Linked DNA regions of Prosthecodimorpha staleyi. The protein of the gene in region 1 interacts with the protein of each later gene in a pairwise test. Links are inferred from orthologs where the notes say so. Each region holds a gene or a part of one and is shown on either strand. Other genes may lie near its edges.

The links.
Region 2: the proteins of KL771_RS11770 (region 1) and dnaA interact in binary tests that used the Escherichia coli proteins (3 or more experiments, as listed by UniProt). The link is inferred for Prosthecodimorpha staleyi from one-to-one orthologs.

What each region holds. Positions count from the first base shown.
Region 1 is NZ_JAHHZF010000005.1:237,314-245,220, forward strand. The notes cover bases 2,191-5,067. They hold KL771_RS11770 (replicative DNA helicase), read right to left. Parts: upstream 4,435-5,067; coding sequence 2,947-4,434; downstream 2,191-2,946. Other genes in these bases: KL771_RS11765 (hypothetical protein), read left to right, coding at 2,191-2,760; KL771_RS11775 (hypothetical protein), read left to right, coding at 4,752-5,067. Outside these bases: KL771_RS11755 (amidase), read right to left, coding at 1-759; KL771_RS11760 (GNAT family N-acetyltransferase), read right to left, coding at 880-1,398; more of KL771_RS11765, read left to right, coding at 1,525-2,190; more of KL771_RS11775, read left to right, coding at 5,068-5,258; CopM family metallochaperone, read left to right, coding at 5,461-5,886; alr (alanine racemase), read left to right, coding at 6,066-7,190; KL771_RS11790 (transglycosylase SLT domain-containing protein), read right to left, coding at 7,224-7,907. UniProt on the Escherichia coli protein: The main replicative DNA helicase, it participates in initiation and elongation during chromosome replication. Travels ahead of the DNA replisome, separating dsDNA into templates for DNA synthesis.
Region 2 is NZ_JAHHZF010000015.1:112,040-116,800, reverse strand. The notes cover bases 1-2,824. They hold dnaA (chromosomal replication initiator protein DnaA), read right to left. Parts: upstream 2,224-2,824; coding sequence 778-2,223; downstream 1-777. Other genes in these bases: KL771_RS25375 (rhodanese-like domain-containing protein), read right to left, coding at 2,374-2,820; dapB (4-hydroxy-tetrahydrodipicolinate reductase), read right to left, coding at 1-592. In the rest of the region: rpsT (30S ribosomal protein S20), read right to left, coding at 3,485-3,751; KL771_RS25365 (enoyl-CoA hydratase), read right to left, coding at 3,948-4,721. UniProt on the Escherichia coli protein: Plays an essential in the initiation and regulation of chromosomal replication. Binds in an ATP-dependent fashion to the origin of replication (oriC) to initiate formation of the DNA replication initiation complex once per cell cycle.

The DNA.
Region 1 (7,907 bases):
CGCCTGGCGCATCTCCGCGCTCGCCTCCTCCCAAAGATGCGTGCGGACGAGGCCGATGCGCGGGGCCGACGGCGCGACGGTATCGACGCGCAGGTCGCGACCGGTCAGCGCGGCCAGAAAATAGGCCGCGTCCGCCACGCCGGCGCCGAACACCCCGACCGTGTCGAGCGACCAGGAGAAGCATTTCACCCCGACGGTCGGGATCAGGCGGAACGACGGCTTGAACCCCGCCACCCCGCAGAAGGCGGCCGGACGCACGACCGAACCGCCGGTCTGGGTGCCGAAGGCGAGCGGGATCAGTCCGGCCGCCACCGCCGCCGCCGAGCCCGACGAGGAGCCGCCGGGCGTATGGTCGAGCCGGGCCGGATTGCGCGTCGGCCCGGGCTGCAGATAGGCGAATTCGGTCGTCACCGTCTTGCCGATCACGGCCGCGCCGGCCCGCCGGGCCAGGGCGACGACCGGGGCATCGGCACGCGGCCGGTTGCCGGCATAGAGAGGCGAGCCCATCTCGGTCGCCATGCCGGCGGTATCGATGATGTCCTTGACGCCGAGCGCCAGGCCGGCCAGCGGCCCCGAGACCGCCGCCGCAGCCCGGGCGTCGTCGAATGAGGTCGCCACGAAGGCCGAAAGCATCTCGTCATGGGCTTCGACCGCCGCGATCGAACGCTCGATGGCTTCGGCGGCCGTCGTCCGGCCGTCCTCGACGGCAGCGGCGAGGGCGACGGCGGAGACGGGCGCGGGAAAGCGCGATGCGGACATGACGACATTCTCCTCAAGGCGGCGGACGGAGGCGACGTCTGGCACGGCGGCGGCCGAAGCGCCATCTCCGGGCACCCCCTCCCGCCGCACAAACAGCCAGGCTCCGACCGGCTCCGGCCTTCAGGCGCCCGGAGCCGCGAGCCGGCGGCGCAGGAAGATTTCCGTCGTGCCGGTCACGGCGAGATCGGGGATGGGTCCAACCGCCTCGAAACCGAGCCCTTCGTAGAAGGCGCGCGCGGGCGCGTTCCAGTCGGTGACGCAGAGCCAGAGATTGCTGCCGCCGGCCTTGAGCCCCTCCCCGGCCAGCCAGTCCATCACCGCCCGCCCGATGCCGTGCCCCTGAAAGGCCGGCAGCACGGCGAGAAGCTCCAGATAGGGCCCGCGCATAAAGGGATCGCGCACCGCGACCGCCCCGGCGAGTTCGCCGTCCGCCAGGATCGCGAAGCGAAACGTGGTCGGATCCCGCCGCCGCCAATAGGCCTCCAGCGACGCCGCCGGCCGCCCGACCCGCGCCCAGGGATCGATCGCCGCCAGCGCAAGCCCGAGCGCGGCCTCGTAGCCGTCGACGGGGGCCAGCCGGAGCGGGTCTGACCGGTTGCCGCCGATGTCGTAGCAACCTGCCGCAAAGGCGCCCGTCATCGGTGCGCTCCATGAATCGATTCGGGGCTGCCTCGCTCGGCCGGATGCGACCGACCCGACCCACAATTATTCATTGCACAACCTGAAATATAAGGCATTCTGAATGAATTGTCGGAGGAGCTGTTCATGAGCGTGTTAACCTCCCTTACGCAAGGGCTCCGCAGCCTGTTCGGCGGCAGCGCCGATGCGAAAACACCGGCCGACGACGAGACGCTGACCTCGATGCTCGCGCAGCGGATCACAATCCTGCAATCGCGCCTCGCCGCCGCGAAGTCCAGTTTCGCGGCAACCAAGGCGCCCGCCGACCCCGCTCCGGCGGCTGGCGCCGATGCCGCGAAGGCGAATGCCGCGGCGGCGATGGCGGCCGAGATCGAAGTGCTCGAGGGCCAGCTGAAATCGTCCAAAAGTTGGAACACCGCCAATTTCGTCGAGTTGCGCCTGCTCGACATCATACCTGACGCGTCCGTGCGGCCGAACCTGCAGGCGACCCTCCAGGAAGGCCGTGTCCTTGATGCCGGTCTGCCGGCCGGCCTGCTGGGAACGGCCGAAGCAATCCTGAAGGACGACAGTCCTAACGAAGCCGCCCGGCGGGTCGTTTTGCGCACCATCGTCGAGCATGTGCAGTGGGTCGAGACCAAGAAATATCGGCTGCGAAGATTGACCACCCAGATCGCCAACATGGTATTGCTTTGGGCGATGTTGTCGACATTCGCGTTCAGCATGGCCATTCTCTTGCCGTTGCTCGCCCACACTTTCGATCGGCGCGCGGAATCCGATACCGCAACGATAACGGCCCCCAAACCGGCATCGACGATTCTGGCGTCAGCCGGCTCGCCCCTCCTGTCCCAGGCGACGCCTTCGGCCACAGGAAACCCGGCACCCGTCGGCACGCCGGCGGCCCCGAAGGCCGACATTCCGCTGCTCGAACGCCCCTTCGGACTGATCTGGGCGTTCATGTTCGGCATCATGGGCGCCAATCTCAGCATCCTGTATTTCTTCCGCGACCGCGTCTCGACCATGTCGATCGAGGAGGCTGAGTGGAACGCCCGCGGGTATGTGCCGGCTACGAAATTGCTGATCGGCGGACTCGGCGCGGTGGTGGTCTATTTCTTTCTCCGATCCGAGATCGTCACCGGCTTGATCGCGCCAAAATTTGCCGATCTCGGCTTCTGGGTACAAACGGCCCGCAAGACGTCCGACGGCTTCACGGTACTGCCGGAGCAAATGCTGATTCCAAGTGCAGAATTGGCAAAGCTGGCAGTCTGGTCCCTGATCGCGGGCACCTCCGAAAGCTTCGTCCCCTCGGTCCTGCGCGAAACCGAACAGAAGCTGTCCGCACGCGCGGCGAAGACGGCTCAATAGGCAAGCCGGGCCGCCACCGATCGCCGTGGCAGATCCCCCTAGCGGCTTGCTCAAAAGCTCGTAGCAATGCGGTCAGAAGCGGGAAATCTCAACTCTGTCATCCCCGGGACAAGCCCGGGGATGACAAATGGCGGGGTCGGAGTGCATTTGAACAGCCGGCGAGGCTATGACGCCGGAGCCCGAACACTACCCCATCCGCTCCGGCAGTTGCTCGTCGCGGATCAGGTCGGAGAAGCGGGTATATTCGCCGGCGAAGTGCAGTTCGACGGTGCCGGTCGGGCCGTGGCGCTGCTTGCCGACGATCACCTCGGCGACGCCGCGCATGCGGTTCATGTCGGCCTCCCACTTGAACCAGGCTTCCGAGCCCTTCTCGGCCGGCTCCTTGCTCTTCAGGTAGTATTCCTCGCGGTAGATGAACATGACCACGTCGGCGTCTTGCTCGATCGAGCCGGATTCGCGCAGGTCCGACAGCTGCGGGCGCTTGTCGTCGCGCGATTCGACCTGGCGGGAGAGCTGGGACAGCGCCAGGATCGGCACCGACAGCTCCTTGGCGAGCGCCTTGAGGCCGGTGGTGATCTCGGTGATCTCCTGGACGCGGCCCTCGCCGGTGCGCTTGGAGCCGGTCAGAAGCTGCAGGTAGTCGACGATCAGCACGTCGAGACCGCGCTGCCGCTTCAGACGGCGGGCGCGGGCGGAGAGCTGGGCGATCGAGATGCCGCCGGTCTGGTCCACATAGAGCGGGATCTGCTGCATCATCTGCGAGGCGCCGACCAGCTTCTCGAATTCCATGTCGGTGATGTCGCCGCGCCGGATCTTGTTGGACGGGATCTCCGTCTGCTCCGACATGATGCGGGTGGCGAGCTGCTCGGACGACATTTCGAGCGAGAAGAAGCCGACCACGCCGCCGTCCATGGTCTTGTAGCTGCCGTCCTGCTGCTCCTCGGCACGGAAGGCGGCGGCGATGTTGAAGGCGATGTTGGTGGCGAGCGAGGTCTTGCCCATGGCCGGGCGGGCCGCGAGCACGATCAGGTCGGAATGCTGCAGGCCGCCCATCATGCGGTCGAGGCTGGCGATGCCGGTCGAAATGCCGGACAGCTTGCCCTGCCGCTGGAAGGCGGCCGCCGCCATGTCGATCGAGCCCTTGAGGGCGTCGGCGAAGGAGACGAAGCCGCCATCGTAGCGGCCGGTCTCGGCCAATTCGAACAGCCGCCGTTCGGCATCCTCGATCTGGATTCGCGGCGGCCGGTCGACCGGTGCGTCGTAGGCGACGTTGACCATGTCCTCGCCGATGCGGATCAGGTTCCGGCGCATGGCGAGGTCGCGCACCAGCCGGCCGTAATCCTCGGCATTGATGATCGTGGTCGCGTCGGAGGCCAGCCGCAGCAGATACTGCGTCACCGACAGGTCGGCGATCTGGTGATCGACGGGGAAGAAGGTCTTGACGGTGATCGGCGAGGCGACCTTGCCGGCGCGGATCAGCTGGGTGACGCGCTCGTAGATCTGCCGGTGCGGCTCCAGGAAGAAGTGCAGCGGCTCGAGGAAGTCGGAGACCCGGTAGAAGGTCTCGTTGTTGACCAGGATCGCGCCGAGGAGCTGCCGTTCCGCCTCCGCATTGTGCGGGGCGTGGCGCTCCAGGGTCGGTTCCTGCTCGACGCGGCGGATGGGCAGTTTCATCAGAAGTCCCGGTTCTCTCGGAGCCTTCTTAACGGCTCGTTGACGGCTTTGAAGCGGGCGGCCGCTTATACAGGCCGATCCACAGGTTTATTGCCCGCCGCCATGACGGCGCTTGACCGCCCCGGAGCGTCGGGCACCGGTCGGATCGACCGACCTCCCGGAACCGTCCGTCACCCGATTCGGCCCCGCCCGGCCATGGGACGTCACGATCCGCGCGGATCAAAGCCCCGTCGCTGGCAATCCCGTCGGGGCGACTCCGGTCGGTGAGACTGCGAATCGGGCTTGCGGTTCCCGACCCCGAGCTTACATCTCAATGCATGCGGCAACGGCACACCGACATCCTGCGGCGGATCGCAATCCTGGCGATCACGCTGGTGCTTGCCGTCGCGCCGATGTTGGCCCAGGCGCAGACCGCGCTGGCCGCCTGCCACGAGTTGGCGCTCGCGGCGCCCGCGCCGCTGCACACGACCGCCAGCCCGTCAGGCCATCGGCATCAGGGCCATCAGCACGGCGGGCTTGCCGCTTCCGGGGAACGGCAGGCCTCCGAGGCCGCCGCCCTGCCCGACGGGAGCGCGTCGGCCGCGACGGCGTCATCACATCACGGCAGCACCATCGCCGTGGAGAAGGGCCAGCCGGCATCGCCGGAGCCGGGCCAGGCGCGGCTGATTGCCGGCCTTGCCTGCGTGCTGCACTGCTCGGTGCTGGCCGATGCTCAGCATGTCCTCGGCCCCGCCACGCATGTCCTGGCCCGGACCGCGCCGGTGGTGACCATCGTGCTCGCCTCGCTCGACGCCGAACCGGCCGTGCCGCCGCCCCGTCGCTAGGGATCAAAGAACTGCTGGTTCGCAGTCACGAGTCGGATGGGAACCATTCGGCCCGGTTGAACCACCAGCTCGGCACCATTCTCCCCATCCTGACGGTCGTCCCGGCGGATCAAACGCCCCGCGCGCATCGGACATCCCTGGCCGTTCCGGTCGGGCCCGCGCATGGGCGGCCGCCTCCCAACTCGAATTCGGAGTGACAGACATGAAGACCACCACGCTCGCCGCCGCCCTCGCCGTCGGCCTCCTCGCCACCGCGGCCTTCGCCCAGTCCCCCGGCATGCCGATGCAGGGCCATGGTGGTATGCACGGCGCCGGTCCCGGGGCCGGCCACGGCGCCATGGCGGGTGCCGCCGCCAAGCCCAAGGGCGATACCAGCCCGTCCAGCCTCGCCTTCGCGGCGGTCAACGCCAAGATGCACGAGGGGATGGACATCACCTTCTCGGGCAATGCCGATATCGACTTCGTCAAGGGCATGATCGCCCACCACCAGGGCGCGATCGACATGGCCAAGGTGCAGCTCGCCTTCGGCCGCGACGACAAGATCAAGAAGCTGTCCGAGGAGATCATCAAGGCCCAGGAGGGCGAGATCGCGATGATGAAGGACTGGCTCGCCAAGAACGCGCGCTGAAACCACACGCCGGCCGGCCGCTCCCGCGCCCGGGACGCGGCCGGCACGCCCCGGGCGGACGCCCGTTCGGCAGCTCGCAACCGCGCCGAAGAGGCTGCCGCTGCGGCGCATGGGTGCCGAGCCGCCGCCGCGGTGGAGCGCGGGTTGACAGGCCCGCGCCCCGGGGGCACCCAGGAGCGATGCACGATCCTGTCCTCGATGCCGGGCGCGCCGGTGCCCGGCTGACGATCGACCTCGCCGCCCTCGAGGCGAACTGGCGCGACTTGGCCGCCCGCGCGGCACCGGCCGAATGCGCCGCGGCCGTGAAGGCGGACGCCTACGGCCTCGGGCTCGAACCGATCGTCCGCCGCCTGCACGATGCCGGCTGCCTGACCTTCTTCGTCGCCCTGCCCGAAGAGGCGCTGCGCCTGCGCGCCGTCGCTCCCGACGCGACCGTCTATCTCCTCAACGGCCTGCTGCCCGGCTGGGTCGACACGGTCGCCGCCGCCGGCATCCGCCCTGTGCTCGGTTCGCCGGAGGAATGGGACAACTGGGCCGCGGCGGGTGCGCGCGCCGGCCGGCCCCTGCCCGCCGCGCTGCATATCGATACCGGCATGAACCGGCTCGGCCTCACACTCGCCGAAGCCGAGAGCCTGGCGGCCGATCCCGGCCGGCGCGGCGCCGTCGACCTGCGGCTGGTCATGAGCCATCTGGCCACCGCGGACGAGCCGGGCCATGCCCTGACCGGCCGGCAACTCGCCCGCTTCCGGGCCGCGACGGCGCTTTATCCCGGCGTGCCGGCCTCGCTCGCCAATTCGGCCGGCATCTTCGCCGGGGCGGATTTCCATTTCGGGCTGGTCCGCCCGGGCGTCGCCCTCTATGGCGGCGCGGTGCAGGCGGGACGCCCGTCGCCTATGATGCCGGTGGTGCGCCTGGAGGCGCCGATCCTGCGCGTCCGGCCGGTGCCGGCCGGCGAGGCGATCGGCTACGGGGCGGCCCGGACGTTGGCGCGCGACAGCCGCATCGCCATCCTGTCGGTCGGCTACGCCGACGGCTATCACCGCCTCGCCTCGTCGACCGACGCTCACCCCGGCGGCCATGTCGCCATCGACGGCCGCCCGGCTCCGATCGTCGGCCGCATCTCGATGGACCTGATGGCGGTCGACGTGACCGATCACCGGCACGCCCATCGCGGCACGCGGGTCGAACTGATCGGGCCGCATGTGCCGCTCGCGTCGGTCGCCGCCGCCATGGGCACGATCGACTACGAGGTGCTGACCAGCCTCGGCCGGCGCGCCCGGCGGGTCTATCTCGACGAGGCCTGACGGAGCACGCCTTGTCGCCCTGCCCCGCAGCCGTCAGGGCAGCGAAGCCATCGCCTGCTTGACCCTGCCGCAATAGGCGAGATGCAGCTGGGTCTGCTTCTCGACATAGTGGCCGCCTTGGAACTTCATCGTCGTGCGGCAGATGTCGCCGTCCGCGCGCCGGTAGGCGCCGGCGAGATATTTCATGCCCCAGCGGATGTTGGTCTCCGGCTCGGCCAGCGCCTTCGCGCTGCCCTTGTAGCCGAGCGCCGTGGCGATGCGGTAGCTGACCTGCGTCACGCCGACCCGCCCGTCCGGCCCGCGCTTGCCGGCATCGAGCCCGCTTTCGGTCTCGAACACCGCCAGCGCCAGCTTCGGCGGCACCTTGAGCGCCTCCGCCTCGCGCTGGATCAGGGAACGGACACGACCGTCGTCCGGCTCGCCGGTGGCCGCCCGGCTGGGCTTCGGTGTCGGCGTGGCGTGCTCGAGGGCACGGGCGGCGGGATCGGGCGGCGACGGATCGACGCCGGCCCTATCGACCGCCGCGAGGGCGAACGGAACGGGCTCGGCCTCGGGAACGGGCGGCTCGCGCGCGACGCCCGCCGGCAGGTCCGGCGCCGGCTTGCCGAGCGCGATCGGACCGGGCGGCAGCAGCATCCGCGCGGCCGACGGCGGCGGCGCGGCGACGGCGTCGAAGCCGGCGGCCACGCGTGCGGCGATCTGGGCGCCGGCCGGCGG
Region 2 (4,761 bases), on another replicon or contig:
CGCCGGTATGACCGTCGCGGCTCCTGACCGCATGATCCCCGAGATCGATGCCGCGCCCGCGCGCGGCGGCCTCGCCGAGCATCAGCGCTGTGCCGGAGGGCGCGTCGACCTTCATGCGGTGGTGCATCTCGACCACCTCGATATCGAAATCCGCATCGAGCGCGCGGGCGGCCTGTCGCACCAGGAGCGCGAGCAGATTGACGCCGAGGCTCATATTGCCGGACTTGACCACGACCGCGTGGCGGGCAGCGGCGCGGATGCGGTCGTTGTCGGCGTCGGACAGGCCGGTCGTGCCGATGACATGGACGATGCGCGCCTGCGCGGCCAGTTCGGCGAATTCGAGCGTCGCGGCCGGTCTGGTGAAGTCGAGGACGCCCTCGGCCGCGGCGAACAGCGGCAGCGGATCGTCCGTGACCGTCACGCCGAGCGGTTCGAGCCCGGCGAGGAGCCCGGCGTCGCGCCCGATCTCCGGCGAGCCGGCCCGCTCCACGGCCCCGGCCACCGTCACGCCTTCCATGCCGGCGATCGTCCGGATCAGGGTCTTGCCCATCCGGCCGGCCGCTCCCACCACGATCAGCCGCATGTCGGCCATGGCGCTCCTCCTGTCCAGGCTGGAGCTATAGAGAGCCCGCCTCTGCGGCGCAACCGCGCGGGCGCGGGGCGCGGTCGCGCCTTTCGCAGGGGTGGCCGGTGCCGACCGGCGCCTGCCAGGCGCCGAAACGCCGAAAGCCGCCCTCGGTCGGGGGCGGCTTCCGAATGTGGCGCAGGTCGGCAGGCTCAGAGATCGATCTGGCGCTTCAGCCCGTCGACCTCGTCCTGGAAGGCGCGGTCGGTCTTGATCATGTCCTCGATCTTGCGCACCGCATGCAGCACCGTGGTGTGGTCGCGGTTGCCGAAGCGGCGGCCGATCTCCGGCAGGGAGCGCGGCGTCAGCGTCTTGGACAGATACATGGCGATCTGGCGCGGCCGCACCACGGTGCGCGTGCGCCGGCTCGACAGGAGATCGGCCTTGGAGACGTTGTACTGCTTGCAGACGATGCGCTGGATGTCCTCGATCTTGACGCGCTTGGCCTCGCGCACGCGCAGGAGGTCGCGCAGGGCCGTCTCGGCCATCTCGACGCTGATCGGCTCGCCGGTCAGCTGGTTGTGGGCGACTAGGCGATTGACCGCGCCGTCGAGGTCGCGACCGCTCGAGGTGACGTTCTCGGCGACATAGTCGATCACCGCGTCCGAGACGGCGAGCGCCGCATAGCTGCGCCGCGCCGCCGCGATCCGGCCGGACACGATGCGCCGGCGCAGGTCGAGATCGGGCGCATGCAGTTCGATCAAGAGGCCGCCGCCGAGCCGCGAGCGAACCCGTTCGTCGAGCGTTTCAAGCTCGACCGGTGGCCGGTCACCGGCCACGACGACCTGGCGGGCGCCATCGATCAGCGAATTCAAGGTGTGGCAGAACTCCTGCTGCACCTGCTTGCCTTGCAGGAACTGCATGTCGTCGATCAGCAGGAGGTCGATGCCGCGCAGGCCGTCCTTGAAGGCGATCGCCGTCTGCGACTTCAGCGCCGCCACGAAGCGGTACATGAAGTGCTCGGCGGTCAGGTAGAGCACGCGCCGGCCCTGCTCCTTCGCCGCCCGGGCGATGGCCTGCAGGAGGTGGGTCTTGCCGAGCCCGACGGCGGCATGAAGATAGAGAGGGTTGAAGCCGACGGCTTCCCCGGGACGGGAATCCGCCACGCGCCGGGCCGCGGCCAGCGCCAGGCTGTTCGAACGGCCTTCCACGAAGGTGTCGAAGCTGTAGCGCGGGTCGAGCGGCGAGCCATAGAGGGCGTCGTCGGTCCTGACCTCGGCGAAGACGGCCTCGCGCTGCACCTTGAGCGGCTGCGGCGCCTGGGCGACCGGGCGCGGATCGAGCGTCGGTCCGTCATAGGGTTCGGCGCCGACCGCCGCGCCGGGCGTCCGCGGACGGATCGCCGAGCGGACGGTGAATTCGATCTGCCGCGCCCCCTCGAACTCCTCCTTGAAGAGGGCCAGGAGACGGTCGCGGTAGCGGTTCTGCAGCCAGTTCTTGAGAAAGCGCGTCGGCACCGACAGATGCGCCGCGCCGTCCGCGATCGATTCCAGATCCACCCTTGCGAACCAACTGTTGAAGACATCCTCGCCAAGCTCCGCCCGCAGGCGTTTCTTGATGCGATCCCATTCCGCATGGCCCGACAGCCCCACGCTCATCGTTCCAGCCTCCTTCGTAGTCCATGGGTCGGCCCGGACCCGCCAGTCCAGGTTCGACTATGATTTGTTGAATTGGCGCACGCTTATGCAACTAAAACGCGAAGCCAAGGGGACCCTGCGGCCTCGCGGGGTCCCCGACGATCAGAGTGTTCAGGTTTGCTTCCAGGGGAGCCCTGCAGCCTTCCACCCGTCCCGCTGGCCACGATGGCCATTCGGATCGAGAGGGCCTTCGAAGCCTCCGGCAACGTTCAGGCAGCGCTGCCATCCTGCACCGGTCGCCGCTATGGCGGCGGATCGACTGCGGACGCCGGACCGGCACAGGAAAAGAACGGGATCCTCGCGCGACGCGCCGATGCGATCGAGGGCCGCCGACAGGCGGTCCATGAAGGCATCGTCCACAGCCATCTCGGGATAGACCTGCCACTCGATGAGGAGAGGCGCCTTGCCCAGCTCGCCCAGATCGGGCAGTCCGACGAAAGACCATTCAGGACGGGTGCGCACGTCGACCAGCTGCGCCGGCCCGTTGTCGGACAACAATCTCCAGGCCTCCGCAGGGGGGATATCCCCCGCGTAGGCTTCCCCAGTCGTCAATGACATTCTCGGCCCCCGCATGCGGACTGCGCCGCATATTCCAAAATCTTTGGCGAAGCAAGGCAATGGCAGCCTTAATCTTCGTTGCAGATTAGTTATTCTTGAATTGAACGGAACGCGACACCAGATCCTGGAACTTTCAACTGAGCATTTTACTCACCACTTTTGAGCATAACGCGCCCAATGCTCATCATGAGCTCCGTGTTCCAGGATTTTGTCTGAGGGTCATGAAGGGCAGGCCCTTCATGACCCCAACTTTACACAGCGGGGTCGGAGGGTGCAACAGAGACGAGTCCCCGGTTGGGTCCGGTGTTGCCGAGAGTCCGCACTCGGAAAATCGTCGAGATCGGGTTCATATCGAGAAGCGAAGTGGAGTCAATGTGGTCTCCGCCGGGACCGCTTCCGGGGTCGGATTGGAAACCAGCCGGCCAAGAATTTTGCCATCGAGGCCTTGACTCTTCGGCCGTGGCGGGCCTTTCGAGGCGCTGTCGGAACATTCGCACAACATATTGGAATATCATCAATTTCTCTGGTCGGCCTGGGCTCGTCCGAGTCTCTGCGGAAACCGGCCGGATCGTGACGGGCTGGCATTTCAGGTTAGCCAGACAAACGAAAAGCCCGGACCACCGGTCCGGGCTTTGCGTAGCATTCGACAATCGCAGCGTGCCTATCAGGCGCCGAGAGCCTTGAGCCGGCTGGCGAGGCGCGAGATCTTGCGGGACGCGGTGTTGGCGTGCAGCACGCCCTTCGACGCGGCGCGCTGCAATTCGGGCTGAGCGGCCCGGAGCGCGGCAGCGGCGGCCGCCTTGTCACCGGAGGCGAGTGCCTCTTCGACCTTGCGCACGAAGGTCCGAACGCGGCTGCGCCGGTTCTTGTTGACCGCGGTGCGCCGCGTGATCTTGCGGGCCGCCTTCTTGGCGGACGGCGTATTGGCCATGGACGAGCCTTTCCTGGAACGATCCTGAGAGGCGCTCCGTCCGCGGCTTCGGCGGGTCTCCCGCCGGGCCTCGCGTACCGGGTGCCGATCAAACGAAAGCGGCGGCGGACGCGCCGCCACCGGTCGGAGCGAGCTTATAGCCAGGGTCCCGGCCCGCGTCAACGCCGAACCGGCCGTCCCGGGCGGGCGCCCGGCTTCAACGGTGGGAGAATTCGGCCTTCCGCTTCTCCGCGAAGGCGTTCATGCCTTCCTTCTGATCGGCCGTGGCGAACATCGAGTGGAAGATGCGCCGTTCGAAGCGCAATCCCTCGGCGAGCGTGGTCTCGAAGGCGCGGTTGACGGCCTCCTTGGTCATCATCGTCGCCGGCAGCGAGAAGCCGGCGATGTCGGCGGCGGCCTTCATGGCGGTCGGCAGGAGATCGGCCAGCGGCACGATGCGGGCGACCAAGCCGGAGCGCTCGGCCTCCTCGGCACCCATCATCCGGCCGGTCAGGCAGAGATCCATCGCCTTGGCCTTGCCGATCGCCTTGGTCAGACGCTGGGTGCCGCCGGCGCCCGGCATGACGCCCAGCTTGATCTCGGGCTGACCGAACTGGGCATTGTCGGCGGCGATGATGAAGTCGCACATCATCGCCATCTCGCAGCCGCCGCCGAGCGCGAAGCCGGCCACCGCCGCGATGATCGGCTTGCGGAAGCGGGCGATGCGGTCCCAGGAGGTGATGAAGTCGTCCAGATAGGCGTCCGGATACTGCAGGTTCGCCATCTGCTTGATGTCGGCGCCGGCCGCGAAGGACTTCTCCGAGCCGGTGATCACCACGGCGCCGATCGCGCGATCGGCCTCGAAGGCGTCGAGCGCGGCATTGATCTCGTTGATCAGATCGGAGTTGAGCGCATTCAGCGCCTTCGGACGATTCAGGGTGATGCGGCCGACGCGGCCCTCGGTTTCGACGATGATCAGTTCGTAGGCCATGGGGCGTTCCCTTCGATCGTGCCGGAGCCCGCGCAGCGGC